3 regions of the Buttiauxella sp. S19-1 genome follow, and region 2 is predicted to be linked to each of the others. Evidence: predicted binding sites of a transcription regulator. Region 2 holds the regulator's gene; each other region holds the start of a gene.
The links. The regulator PhoB, encoded in region 2, activates phosphate uptake and scavenging genes when phosphate is short. The targets are predictions, from matches to a motif close to CTGTCATAAAACTGNCNNAT.

Region 1 (4,773 bases), on a different contig from region 2:
ATAGGCCAGGGCTTTGGCAGGTAAAGTGTGCTCCGGCAGATAGCCGCTCGCACCGCGATGGGCTATCACCACTTTGTCCGTGGTCTGGGCAAAGGAGCTGGCGGAAGCAAACATTACCGCCCCCACCAGGATAGATTTGGTCAGGATTTTCATTATGCTTTCCCTGTCAGTTTTTTATGGTGTTGTTTGTTCTCACCCACCATCACCACCAACAACAGAATCACGGCCATAATGCTGCCGCCGATCATCACCATAAAGCCGCCGTCCCAGCCGAAGAAATCTACCGTATAGCCAACGATGGCACTCGCGGCCACCGAACCACCGAGATAGCCAAACAAGCCCGTAAAGCCTGCTGCCGTTCCCGCGGCCTTTTTCGGTGCCAGTTCCAGCGCGTGCAGGCCAATCAGCATCACCGGCCCGTAGATCAGGAAGCCAATCACAATCATACACGCCATATCCACACCCGGATTTCCCGGCGGGTTCAGCCAGTAAACAATGGTCGCAATCGTCACCAGAATCATAAAGAACACGCCGGTAGCACCGCGGTTGCCTCTGAACACTTTGTCCGACATCCAGCCACACAGCAGCGTGCCAGGTATTCCGGCGTATTCATAAAGGAAATAGGCCCAGGAGGATTTATCCAGCGCGAAGTGTTTCACTTCTTTCAGATAGGTTGGCGACCAGTCGAGAATGCCGTAACGCAGCAAATAAACGAAAACGTTAGCAATGGCGATGTACCACAGCAGGCGGTTGGGGAAAACGTACTGCATGAAGATCTGTTTTGCCGTTAGCTCCTCTTCCGTTTTTTCGTTGTAGTCGTCCGGGTAATCATTTTTGTATTCTTCGATTGGCGGCAAACCGCATGATTGCGGCGTATCGCGCATTAACGCAAAAGCAATTAACGCCACAAAAATCGCCGCAAAGGCTGGCATATAAAGTGCCGCATGCCAGTCGTTAAACCACGCCATCCCGAGTAAGAACAGCAGCGGCGGCAAGCCACCGCCGACGTTATGCGCGCAGTTCCAGATGGAAACAATTCCCCCACGCTCTTTTTTAGACCACCAGTGCACCATGGTACGCCCGCACGGCGGCCAGCCCATTCCCTGGAACCAACCGCATAAAAACAGCAGGACAAACATCACCGCAATACTGGATGTCGCCCACGGCACAAAGCCCATAAATAACATTACGGCGGCGGCCAGAATCAAACCGGCAGGTAAGAAAACACGCGGATTCGAGCGGTCAGAAACCGCCCCCATAATAAATTTCGAGAAGCCGTAAGCAATAGAAATACCGGAAAGCGCAAATCCGAGGTCACCGCGCGAGAAGCCCTGCTCCACCAGATACGGCATCGCCAGAGTAAAGTTTTTACGTACCAGGTAGTAAGCGGCGTAACCGAAGAAAATGCCCATGAATATCTGCCAGCGCAGACGACGATAAGTCGGATCGACATGCTCACTTTTCAGCCGTGGCTGATGTGGGCTAGGTTTGAAAATGCTCAGCATAAATGCCTCCGTGGCAGGTTTTTTATCAAGCAATGTTCTTTTGCGAGCGCATGTTAAGGATTATCCCACCAGGTTAGTGTGAAACACCCCACAACATATTACATTTTTATTACAAACTATCGAAAAGGTGCATCACGTCACACTTTGCTTTCGTTTTATTTTCGAATTTGCTCGATATCAAACATTCGCATCTCGATCTGTGGCTGAATAGTCCCCAGATAATTTTTCAGGAGCGGAACATGGCGATGGGATGCAAAGAACAGGATGTGATTATTATTGGCGGAGGCGCTACGGGCGCGGGTATTGCCCGCGACTGCGCACGGCGTGGGTTACAAACCCTGCTGCTGGAAAGGCACGACATTGCAACCGGCGCGACAGGTCGTAATCATGGCTTGCTGCACAGCGGCGCACGGTACGCCATGACGGACAGCGAATCGGCCAGGGAATGTATTGAAGAAAACCGCATCCTGAAACGCATTGCTCGCCACTGTATCGAACGCACGGACGGCCTGTTTATCACCCTTCCTGAAGATGATTTAACCTTGCAGAGCGTGTTTATTGCCGCCTGCCAGGATGCCGGAATCAATGCACAGCAACTCAGTCCTCAAGAAGCATTACGCATAGAACCCGCGGTAAACCCTGAACTAATTGGCGCAGTAAGGGTGCCAGATGGCACAGTTGACCCATTCCGTCTGACCGCCGCCAATATGCTGGATGCCAGAGAACACGGTGCCGAAATTCTCACCGGCCAGGAAGTCACCGGCCTTATCCGCAACGGCGATCGGGTTTGTGGAGTGCGGGCTTACAACCATCAAACCCGCGAACATCACGATTTTTACGCCAGCGTAGTGGTAAACGCCGCCGGGATCTGGGGGCAACACATTGCTGAATATGCCGATTTACGTGTGCGAATGCTGCCCGCCAAAGGTTCGTTGCTGATCCTCGGCCATCGCATCAATAACATGGTGATCAACCGCTGCCGCAAACCTGCCGACGCCGATATTTTGGTCCCAGGCGATACCATTTCGCTGATTGGCACCACCTCAACGCCTGTCGAATATGAGCAAATCGACAATATGCAGGTCACCCCGCAAGAGGTCGACATCCTGATTCGTGAAGGTTCAAAGCTGTCACCCAAACTTGCCGCAACCCGTATTTTGCGTGCCTACGCTGGCGTTCGCCCGCTGGTTGCCAGCGACGACGACCCAACCGGACGAAATGCCAGCCGCGGAATTGTGCTGCTTGATCACGCAAAGCGTGACGGCATGGAAGGGTTCATCACCATTACTGGCGGCAAGCTGATGACCTATCGCCTGATGGCGGAATGGGCCACCAACGCGGTGTGTGAAAAAATCGGCAATCTTCAGCCTTGCACCACAGCAACAACACCACTTCCAGGTTCCGAAAGCTCAGCAGAAGAGACGCTCAGAAAAGTCATTTCATTACCGCCGACTATTCGGCGTTCTGCCGTTTGGCGTCACGGTGACCGCGCAGGGAAACTTTTGGCAGGTGACCGCCTGAGCAACAGCCTGGTTTGCGAATGTGAAGCGGTGACCGCAGGTGAAGTTCACTATGCGGTTAACCATCTGTCCGTCAACAATCTTGGCGATTTACGCCGTCGCACCCGCGTGGGAATGGGCACTTGCCAGGGCGAATTGTGCGCCTGCCGTGCCGCCGGATTACTACAACGCTTTGGCAGTTCAACGCCTGCGCAATCGCTTGATCAACTTTCTCTTTTTCTTAACGAACGCTGGAAAGGTATCCGCCCAATAGCCTGGGATGATGCGCTGCGGGAAAGTGAATTCACCGCCTGGGTTTACCAGGGATTGTGCGGCTTGAAAAATGGATCGAAAAAAGGAACACCACAATGAGATTCGATAGCCTGATTATTGGCGGTGGCTTAGCCGGGCTGGTCTGCGGTATTCGCCTCGCAGAAGCGGGCCTACGTTGTGCCATCATCAGCCGTGGGCAAAGTGCATTGCATTTTTCATCCGGCTCGCTGGATTTGCTGGCCGAACTGCCCGATGGCAGCCCGGTGAATTCGCCGTTAAACGCGCTGGATGCTCTGAAACAACAAGCGCCAGAACACCCGTACAGCTTAATGGGCGCGGAAAACGTTCGCCGTTTCGCAGCAGAAAGTGAGGCGCTACTCGCGCGCTGCCATATCCCGCTGCAAGGCAGTTATCAGCACAACCATCAGCGTGTTACGCCGCTGGGAATGCAACGCGCTACGTGGCTCAGCCCCGAAGAAATCCCCACCGCGCCACTGGCGTGGCAACGAATCACCGTGGTGGGCATTGCCGGTTTTCTCGATTTTCAACCCGAACTGGTCGCGGCTTCTCTCGCCCAGAATAATATCGAGGTACGAACCGCCGAGCTGACCCTTTCTGCGCTGGACACATTGCGTAATAACCCCAGTGAATTTCGCGCCGCCAACATTGCCCGCGTGCTGGATATGCCAGAGCAACAACGTTTACTAATTACCGAGCTTAAAACGCTGGCCATCAACACCGATGCGCTGTTTTTACCCGCCTGCCTTGGCAGCGAAGACTCGCAGGCCTGGCAGACCATCAGCCGCCAGTTGCCCTGCGCACTTCGCCTGTTACCCACGCTGCCGCCTTCGGTGCTCGGTATGAGGATGCACCAACAACTACGCCGCCGCTTCCAGCAACTTGGCGGGATAATGATGCCGGGCGATGCGGTGCTGAACGCTGAATTTGAGCAGCAGAACGTCAGCGCGGTTTTCACGCGTAATCATGCGGAAGTCCCGCTGCGGGCCAACAATGTGATTCTTGCCAGCGGCAGTTTTTTCAGCAACGGTCTTGAAGCTAAATTTAGCGGGATTCGCGAGCCGATCTTCGGGCTGGATATTCGCGCTCCGGATAGGCGCGAACAGTGGTGTCACGAAGACTTTTTCAGCCCTCAACCCTGGTTACAGGCCGGTGTTGCCGTTGATGAAAATTTCCAGCCAACACTTCGCGGCCAGCGTGTCGAAAACCTGTATGCCATCGGTTCAATTCTCGCCGGATACGACCCAATTCAACAAGGTTGCGGGGCTGGCGTGTCGATGACGGGCGCATTATATGTTGCCCAGAAAATCCTTGATGCTCAGGGAGGCAACGTATGAGCCTGCTCGATGAAACCAGTTTTGAAAACTGCATTAAATGCACCGTTTGCACCACCGTTTGTCCGGTTAGCCGGGTAAATCCTGATTATCCTGGCCCAAAACAATCTGGCCCGGATGGCGAACGCCTGCGCCTCAAAGATG
Region 2 (4,773 bases):
GCTGTAGCGGATATGCTCGGTGCCACCAATTAATTGCGCACGGTGAATATGGCCCAGGGCAATGTAATCGGCATCCGGGAAATGCTGCGCCGGGAAAGCGTCGAGTGTGCCAATATAGATGTCTCGCACGGCGTCACTTTTCGTCACGCCGACGGTGGTTAAATGCCCGGTGGCGATAATTGGCAACTGCGCGTCAGCGCGCAGAACGCAAGCGGCGCTAAAACACTGCTGATAATGTTCACCGATCGCTTCCATTAATGAACGCTGCTTTTCATGGCCGGATAAACCCGCCAGACTGTTTTGAATATCGCGTGGCCGCAGAAAGGGAATAGGGCAGAGAATAGCACCAGGCGCGCCATCTTTCGTATTCAGTACAATTGCCTGCTGGCTGGTATCGTGGCGTGCGCTGGCGACGACATAAGTGTTAAGACACGCCATCAGTTCACGGGACTCGTTCAATGTGGCAACTGAGTCATGGTTACCGGCGAGCACCACCAGTGAGCAGCCGGTAGACTGGAGTTGCACCACAAAGCGGTTATACAGTTCTCGCGCATAGCTTGGTGGCGAGCCAGTATCAAAAATATCGCCCGCGACGATTATTGCATCCACATCATGTTCAACGGCAGCTTTCAGCAGCCATTCAAGAAAAGCCTGATGCTCCGGCCCGCGGCTTTTGGTATAAAAATTTTGACCAAGGTGCCAGTCTGATGTGTGAATTATGCGCATAACCTGTCCGGTGGCTTAAAAGCGAGGCCTCGATTATAAGGGGGCGAGGCGGAAAACGGCATAGGTCTCTGTGTCATAAATCAAATTGATGAGTCACTAAACAGTCATGTTTTTCATAAATCTGTCATAAATCTGACGCATAATGGCGCCGCATTGAAACAACTATAATTATTCCTTGAGCAGGGCGAATCATGGCGAAGCGTATTTTAGTCGTAGAAGATGAAGCTCCAATCCGTGAAATGGTGAGCTTTGTGCTTGAGCAAAACGGTTTTCAGCCTGTAGAAGCGGAAGATTATGACAGTGCAGTGAATCTGCTTATCGAACCCTTCCCGGACCTGATTTTACTGGACTGGATGTTGCCAGGCGGCTCGGGTATTCAGTTTATCAAGCACCTGAAGCGTGAAGCATTGACGCGGGAAATCCCGGTAATGATGCTGACAGCACGAGGTGAAGAAGAAGATCGCGTGCGTGGCCTGGAAGTTGGTGCCGATGACTATATTACCAAGCCGTTTTCACCGAAGGAGCTGGTGGCACGCATTAAAGCTGTGATGCGCCGAATCTCTCCGATGGCGGTGGAAGAGGTTATTGAGATGCACGGGCTGAGCCTTGACCCTTCATCACATCGCGTGATGACCGGTGAAAACCCGCTGGACATGGGGCCAACTGAATTTAAGTTATTACACTTCTTTATGACGCATCCGGAACGGGTATATAGCCGTGAACAGTTGCTTAACCATGTATGGGGCACCAATGTGTATGTCGAAGACAGAACAGTGGACGTACATATCAGGCGGTTGCGTAAAGCGCTCGAACATAGCGGGCATGATCGAATGGTACAAACAGTACGCGGTACGGGTTATCGGTTCTCAACCCGCTTTTAGTTCCTTATCAGGAGAGTGACGCGTGCTGGAACGGCTGTCATGGAAAAGGTTGGTGATGGAGCTGCTGCTCTGTTGCTTACCTGCTGTCATCTTGGGCCTTATTTTTGGCTATTTACCCTGGTTTTTATTACTGGCGGTCACAGGACTGCTGGTTTGGCATTTCTGGAATTTGCTTCGTTTGTCGTGGTGGTTGTGGGTTGATCGCAGTATGACACCGCCCCCTGGTCGCGGGAGCTGGGATCCGTTGTTATACGGTCTTCATCAAATGCAGCTGCGTAATAAAAAACGCCGTAAAGAATTAGGCAATTTAATCAAACGCTTTCGCAGCGGCGCGGAATCACTGCCCGATGCGGTAGTGCTGACTACCGAAGAAGGGACCATTTTTTGGTGTAACGGGCTGGCCCAACAGTTGCTGGGGTTACGCTGGCCGGACGATAACGGGCAGAACATCCTTAACTTGCTGCGTTACCCTGAATTTACCCGCTATTTGACGCAAAAAGATTTCGCCCGGCCGTTGACGCTGGTGCTTAACAATGGCCGTCATCTGGAATTCCGTGTGATGCCATACAGCGACGAGCAGTGGCTGATGGTGGCACGTGATGTCACGCAGATGCACCAACTGGAAGGGGCGCGACGTAACTTTTTTGCCAACGTTAGCCATGAACTGCGTACTCCGTTGACGGTACTGCAAGGTTATCTGGAGATGATGCAGGATCAGGCGCTTGAAGGGCCGCTGCGCGATAAGGCTCTGGGCACCATGCGCGAGCAAACTTCGCGGATGGAAGGTCTGGTGAAACAGCTTTTGACGCTATCTAAAATTGAAGCGGCACCGGCAATGGTGCTCAATGAAAAGATTGATGTGCCACTGATGCTGCGTGTGGTGGAGCGAGAAGCGCAAACCCTCAGTCAGCAAAGGCAGACGTTAAAGTTCGATATTGATCCCTCACTCAAAGTCTTCGGTAATGAAGAACAGCTACGCAGCGCGATTTCAAACCTGGTGTACAACGCGGTAAACCATACGCCGGAAGGGACGCAAATTACCGTGAGTTGGAAACGGGTCGCGGGTGGTGTGGGCTTTAGCGTGGCGGATACTGGTCCTGGTATTTCTGCGGAACATATCCCACGCCTGACCGAGCGGTTCTATCGAGTGGATAAAGCGCGTTCAAGGCAAACAGGTGGTAGTGGGTTAGGCCTGGCAATAGTGAAACATGCATTAAGCCATCACGATGCGCGTCTGAATATCGAAAGCCAGCCAGGGAAAGGTTCCACGTTTTCCTTTGTGTTGCCTGAGCGTTTAATCGTTAACGATAAAGTGCTGTAAGCCGCGTAAGTTATGACACTGATGACAAGTTTTTCGTAGATCGGATAAGCGAAGCGTCATCCGACACTTCTCTCTGTAACAACTGGCGCAAATGGTGGATGACGATATCGCTTATCTACCCTGCAAAACCCGTTTATCGCTGAATAGTGTCAAAATAACTTTCCACAGGTCAGCTTGCTGGCCTGTGTTTTTTTTGCCCACATGTAAATCAAAAAAGCTTAATTGGTGATATTTTAACCACACAAAAAACCATACAATTTTCTAATGTATAAACAAATCCACTGATTTTAAGTCTAATTTAAGGAGATCAATCTGGTTTTTGGATCCCTTCTTGCCTTCAAACGCTATAAGCGTTTTAATTGCGCCCCTGTGAATAGCAGACCGACTGGATTTGAGTGGTAATTCAAACAACTATTCTTCGCCACCGATCCCGGAAAGGATTTTCCGCTGTCGTTACTGCCAATCACCGCTTTTATGCCGATGTATGACTGTCTAAGGATTGGCAAATACACGCATAAAAATTTGAATACTTACAACACCACACATCCACAGGCTGCCAAAATTTTATGACCCATCATCTGAAATCTCGAGACATCCTCGCGCTAGGCTTTATGACCTTTGCGCTGTTTGTCGGCGCAGGCAATATCATTTTTCCACCAATGGTGGGGTTACAAGCTGGCGAACACGTCTGGATTGCCTCACTTGGCTTCCTGGTGACCGCGGTTGGTCTGCCCGTTTTAACTATCGTCGCGATTGCTCGTGTCGGTGGGGGTATTGATAGCCTGAGCTCACCGATTGGCCGTCGTGCCGGTGTGCTGTTAGCGACTATTTGTTACCTGGCGGTTGGCCCATTGTTTGCCACCCCGCGTACGGCTACTGTTTCCTTCGAAGTCGGGATTGCACCACTGGTGGGTTCGGGTGAACTGCCACTGTTTATCTACAGCCTGGTTTACTTCGCGATTGTTATCGGTATTTCACTGTATCCAGGTAAATTGCTGGACACCGTTGGCCACGTGCTGGCTCCGGTGAAAATCGTTGCGCTCCTGGCGCTGGCGGCGGGTGCAATGCTGTGGCCAGCAGGCGGTATCAGCACTGCGACTGAGGCGTATCAGAATGCGGCGTTTGCTAACGGTTTTGTGAATGGCTATCTGACGATGGATACCCTGGCGTCGCTGGTGTTCGGGATTGTGATTGTTAACGCGGCACGTTCCCGTGGCGTGACTGAATCCCGCTTGCTGACACGCTATACCATTTTGGCTGGCCTGATTGCTGGTGTTGGCTTAACGCTGATTTACCTTGCGCTGTTCCGCCTGGGTTCTGATAGCGCTACGCTGGTCGCTGACCAAAATGCCAACGGTGCTGCGATCCTGCATGCCTATGTGGCTCATACCTTCGGTAGTGCTGGTAGCTTCTTCCTCGCCGCGCTGATTTTCCTTGCCTGCATGGTCACGGCAGTTGGCCTGACTTGTGCGTGTGCTGAGTTCTTCAGCCAGTATCTGCCACTGTCTTACCGTTCGCTGGTGTTTATCCTTGGCTTGTTCTCGATGGTGGTTTCTAACCTCGGGTTGAGTCATCTGATTCAGGTTTCAATTCCGGTGCTGACGGCGATTTACCCGCCGTGTATTGCGCTGGTGGTGCTGAGTTTCACCCGTCCGTGGTGGCATAACTCAACCCGTGTGATTGCGCCAGCGATGGTCATCAGCACCTTGTTTGGCATCATGGATGGGATTAAAGCTTCAGCAATCAGCGATATTTTACCCGCGTGGACTTCCCACTTGCCGCTGTCCGAACAAGGCCTGGCATGGTTGCTTCCGACCATTATCATGGTGGTAATTACCATCGTAT
Region 3 (4,773 bases), on a different contig from region 2:
TTGTTCACTTTGTCAGTAAAAGTGATTTCAACACCAGGGCACAATACTGCTTTGGCTTTCAGCAAATGGCTTAAACGGGAAACGGAAAAACGTGGGCTGTCGAAGAATGAGGCATCTGGCCAGAAGTGAACGCTGGTGCCGGTATTACGTTTGCCGCAGGTCCCGACCACCGCCAGTTCCTCGACTTTATCGCCATTTTCAAAAGCGATACTGTAAACCTGCGCATCACGACGCACCGTGACTTCGACACGTTTTGACAAGGCGTTAACCACCGAAATGCCAACACCGTGCAAACCACCAGAGAACTGGTAGTTTTTATTGGAGAATTTACCGCCCGCGTGCAGACGACAAAGAATGAGTTCTACAGCCGGAACACCCTCTTCCGGGTGGATATCTACCGGCATGCCTCGCCCGTCATCAATGACTTCTAATGACTGATCGGCATGGAGAATAACATCAACACGCTTCGCATGACCTGCCAGCGCTTCATCCACGCTGTTATCAATGACTTCCTGACCCAAATGGTTTGGACGGGTGGTGTCGGTGTACATCCCGGGGCGGCGGCGAACAGGCTCAAGCCCGGTGAGTACCTCAATGGCATCGGCGTTATAACTGGATTGCGTCATGGTTTATTCGTTCAGATTGCGAAACAGGAATTCGACATCAGGCATTAATGCAGGCCCAGGAAGTCGATGATCTGTGAGAAATAATCTTCGAAGCCTACAAAGGCGTGATTGCCACCGGACTCTACCGTCTGTCGACAGGGGGTGTAGTACGCCACCGCCTGGCGGTAATCAAGCACTTCGTCACCCGTTTGCTGTAACAACCAGATGAGATCTGGCGCTTCTAACGGGTCAACTTGCATGACTTTAAGATCGTAAATATGGCGTGACTCTAGCACATATTGCTGCCCGGTGTAGGGGTTCTCGTTGGTGCCCAGATAATCGACAAGCAATTCAAAAGGCCGTACCGCAGGGTTTACCACTACCGCTGGCAGCATAAAACATTGCGCTAACCAGGTGGCGTAATAACCACCTAAAGAGGAGCCAACAACCCCCAGAGGTTCACCGCCATGCTTGAGTACCAGCGACTCCAGCAGCTCTGCCGCATCGGCAGGATACGGAGGGAGCTCTGGGATAATCATATTGATGTGCGGATGGTTCTGCGCAAGCCAGGCCTGCAAGCTGGTAGCCTTAGCGGAACGCGGCGAACTGTTGAAACCGTGTAAGTAAAGTAGCGTTGACATCAATACCCTTCTGAAGCGGTATCAGGGTTGAACACCGCACCTTTCAGGCGGCAAACCTCAGTGGTCACTTCACCGTTTGGATGAAGTTCCAGCCAACGCCAACCTGGTTCAATAGTGTCGAGCGTGAAGTTTGAGCAGTGCGGCTTAAATTGCACACAAGTGGATGGCGTCGCCAGCATTCGTCTGCCGTTCCAGTCCAAATCTAGCTCCTGGTGAATATGACCGCACACCAGAGTTTTCACTTTCGGGAATTTTTGCAGAACGTTATCCAACTCTGCGGCGTTGCGCAGGCTATGTTGGTCAAGCCAGCTACAACCCGCAGGAACAGGATGATGATGCAGCAATAGCAGCGTATGGCGTTCAGGTTCAGCGGCGAGTTTACGCTCCAGCCAGTCGAGCTGATAATCGCTCAGTTCACCATGTGGGACGCCAAATACCTGGCTGTCGAGCAGCAGGATTTGCCAGTTATCACCGAGGAAAACTTGCTTCGCAGGTGAAATCCCTGCTTCCAGCAACGAGCTAAACATGGCTGGCTGGAAATCGTGATTGCCTGGCAGCCAAACGCAGGGCGCAGGAATCTCCGCAATGCCTTCAACAAAATGCTGGTAGGCCTGCGCACTGTGATCCTGGGCTAAATCCCCAGTAGCTACAATTAGGTCATACTGACGCTGCTCAGCGAGGATGGCGGCAATAACAGCCTGATAGCTCATCCAGGTATTGATACCAAGCAGCGTTTCGTTCTTTCCAGAGAACAGGTGGGTATCGGTAATTTGCAAGATCCTGATCTGGCCCCCACCGGCCACAGGAAGATTTAACAGGCTTTCCAAATGGTGTCCTTAGGTTTCACCCTCACTAACAAACCGGAACCGCCATCGCTCCATGCGCTAAACAATACCGCAGCCAATCGGCTAGAAACTGATTAATTTGATGCTTTTCGTCGCGTTGATGCAACTTTTTATTAGGATAATCATACCGTGCTTTGAAACGAAAGATCTGCTGACTTGAACACACTTCCGCGACCATGGCGTCATGATAAAGCCTGACCGACATCGACGGTAAGCTCCAGTAGCTTATCGCCGGAACAGTTTGTTCGATTTGTACTAGTGTCGTGTAACGTGTCGACTCAAGGATAGAGAGTCGATATTGAGCGCTACTTACCTGATAAGTGACTTTTTCACCCACTTCGTCATGACGAGGAAGCAAGCGTCGGAGTTGCGCGAAATTGGTTTCGCACAGGCGCATCATTTCAGGGAAGTCAGGTGTATAGCGCTTCATATTTATCGATTCCACTCTTCTCTTAATTTCTCATGATGCAATTGCAGCCAAAGCAGTGCAATGACTGAAGCCGCGTTGTCGATTTTCCCTTCTTCTACTAACTGATAAGCCTGTTCCCGGCTCACGACATGAACACGAATGTCTTCGTTTTCATCTGCCAGACCATGTATGCCATTCGCGGTGGTAGCGTCGACTTCCCCAACCAGGATCGATAAACGCTCGCTGGTCCCCCCAGGACTTGCCAGGTAGTTGATAACCGGTTTGGTGCGACCGACAATCACTCCAGCTTCTTCAGTTGCTTCACGACGCGCAACGTCCTCGACGCTTTCACCTTCTTCAATCATTCCCGCAACAAGTTCGAGCAGCCACGGGCTTTCACTGGTGTCGTACGCGGCAATCCGAATCTGTTCAATTAAGACAACTTCGTCTCGCACAGGGTCATAGGGTAGCAGTACTGCGGCGTGCCCGCGTTCTAAAATTTCACGGCAAATTTCGCCACTCATTTCGCCATTAAACAAGCGATGGCGGAAGCGATAAAGATCCAGAGAAAAAAAACCGCTATAAAGCGTTTCCCGTGCAATAATTTCAACATCGTTTTTGGCTAATGTGACGAGTTGACTGTTTTGCTTAGTCATGATGGGTTCCTGATTTTGATGGTTATGAAATGAGTAATTTCAAGCCAGTTTGACTGCCGTTTCATTTCCTATGTGATAGATTGATGAAAATTAAGAGTCAATGGCACATTACGCCAAGCACCTGAGCTGGCGGACTCTGCTAAAATCGACGATCATTTCCGGCTCTTGTCAGCGCTTACAAATAATTTTTTGCTTCACAACAAGGAATGCAAATGAAGAAACTGCTCCCAATTCTTATCGGTCTGAGCCTAACGGGTTTCAGTGCCATGAGCCAGGCAGAAAACCTGATGCAGGTTTATCAGCAGGCACGTTTAAGCAACCCGGACTTGCGCAAATCCGCTGCTGACCGTGATGCCGCATTCGAAAAAATTAACGAAGCACGTAGCCCGTTACTGCCACAACTTGGCCTTGGTGCTGATTATGAATACACCAATGGTTTTAGCGATGCGAATGGCATCGACTCCAGGGCAGCGAGTGCCTCTTTGCAATTGACGCAAACCATTTTTGATATGTCGAAATGGCGTGCGCTTACCCTGCAAGAGAAATCAGCCGGTATTCAAGATGTCACTTATCAGACAGACCAACAAACACTGATTCTGAATACTGCAACAGCCTACTTTAATGTATTGAGTGCGATTGATGCACTGTCCTTCACTGAAGCACAGAAACAGGCTATTTATCGTCAGTTGGATCAAACCACTCAGCGCTTTAACGTTGGCCTGGTCGCCATTACCGATGTACAGAACGCCCGTGCGCAATACGATAACGTATTAGCAAACGAAGTCACTGCACGAAACAATCTGGATAACGCGGTAGAAACGCTGCGCCAGGTGACCGGTAATTACTATCCATCTTTGGCATCACTGAATGTAGACGGCTTCAAAACCAACAAACCGGATGGCGTGAATAATCTGCTGAAAGAAGCGGAAAAACGTAACCTGGCATTGTTGCAAGCACGTCTGTCTCAGGACCTGGCTCGCGAGCAAATTCGCTACGCAGAAACTGGCCACATGCCAACCGTGGGTTTGACCGCTTCTACTGGTGTTTCCGATACCAGCTACAGTGGTTCTAAAACCAATAGTTCTCAGTACAACGACAGCGATATGGGCCAGAATAAAATCGGCCTGAACTTCTCCTTGCCACTGTACACTGGCGGTTCTGTTAACTCTCAAGTAAAACAAGCGCAATACAACTTTGTTGGCGCAAGTGAGCAGCTTGAAAGCGCGCATCGTAGCGTAGTGCAAACAGTTCGCTCTTCGTTCAACAACGTTAATGCGTCCATCAGTACCATCAACGCTTATAAACAAGCGGTTGTGTCTGCACAAAGCTCCCTGGATGCCATGGAAGCAGGCTATTCCGTCGGTACTCGTACCATCGTTGATGTGTTGGATGCGACCACGACGCTGTATAACGCCAAGCAACAGCTCTCCAGCGCTCGTTATAACTACCTAATCAACCAGCTGAATATTAAATCAGCACTGGGTACGCTTAACGAACAGGATCTTGTAGCGTTGAATGCAACACTGGGTAAACCAGTACCAACCACGGCTGACAGCGTGGCTCCAGAAACGCCAGACCAAAATGCTCGCGCGGATGGTTATACAGCGGATAGCGAAG

Region 1: a site for PhoB is predicted at 1,601-1,620, ahead of glpT (glycerol-3-phosphate transporter). Genes of this name have one in related genera too.
Region 3: a site for PhoB is predicted at 3,227-3,246, ahead of nudF (ADP-ribose diphosphatase). Genes of this name have one in related genera too.

What each region holds. Positions count from the first base shown of each region.
Region 1 covers NZ_JAHWLU010000018.1:12,693-17,465, reverse strand. Annotated here, with positions in the region: gene glpQ (glycerophosphodiester phosphodiesterase) at 1-153, opposite strand, end outside; gene glpT (glycerol-3-phosphate transporter) at 153-1,505, opposite strand; gene glpA (anaerobic glycerol-3-phosphate dehydrogenase subunit A) at 1,745-3,376, shown strand; gene glpB (glycerol-3-phosphate dehydrogenase subunit GlpB) at 3,373-4,632, shown strand; gene glpC (anaerobic glycerol-3-phosphate dehydrogenase subunit GlpC) at 4,629-4,773, shown strand, end outside.
Region 2 covers NZ_JAHWLU010000004.1:71,366-76,138, forward strand. Annotated here, with positions in the region: gene sbcD (exonuclease subunit SbcD) at 1-726, opposite strand, end outside; gene phoB (phosphate response regulator transcription factor PhoB) at 918-1,607, shown strand; gene phoR (phosphate regulon sensor histidine kinase PhoR) at 1,630-2,928, shown strand; gene brnQ (branched-chain amino acid transporter carrier protein BrnQ) at 3,495-4,773, shown strand, end outside.
Region 3 covers NZ_JAHWLU010000029.1:5,289-10,061, reverse strand. Annotated here, with positions in the region: gene parE (DNA topoisomerase IV subunit B) at 1-626, opposite strand, end outside; gene yqiA (esterase YqiA) at 671-1,246, opposite strand; gene cpdA (3',5'-cyclic-AMP phosphodiesterase) at 1,246-2,073, opposite strand; gene MES37_RS09170 (DUF1249 family protein) at 2,099-2,521, opposite strand; gene nudF (ADP-ribose diphosphatase) at 2,524-3,156, opposite strand; gene tolC (outer membrane channel protein TolC) at 3,369-4,773, shown strand, end outside.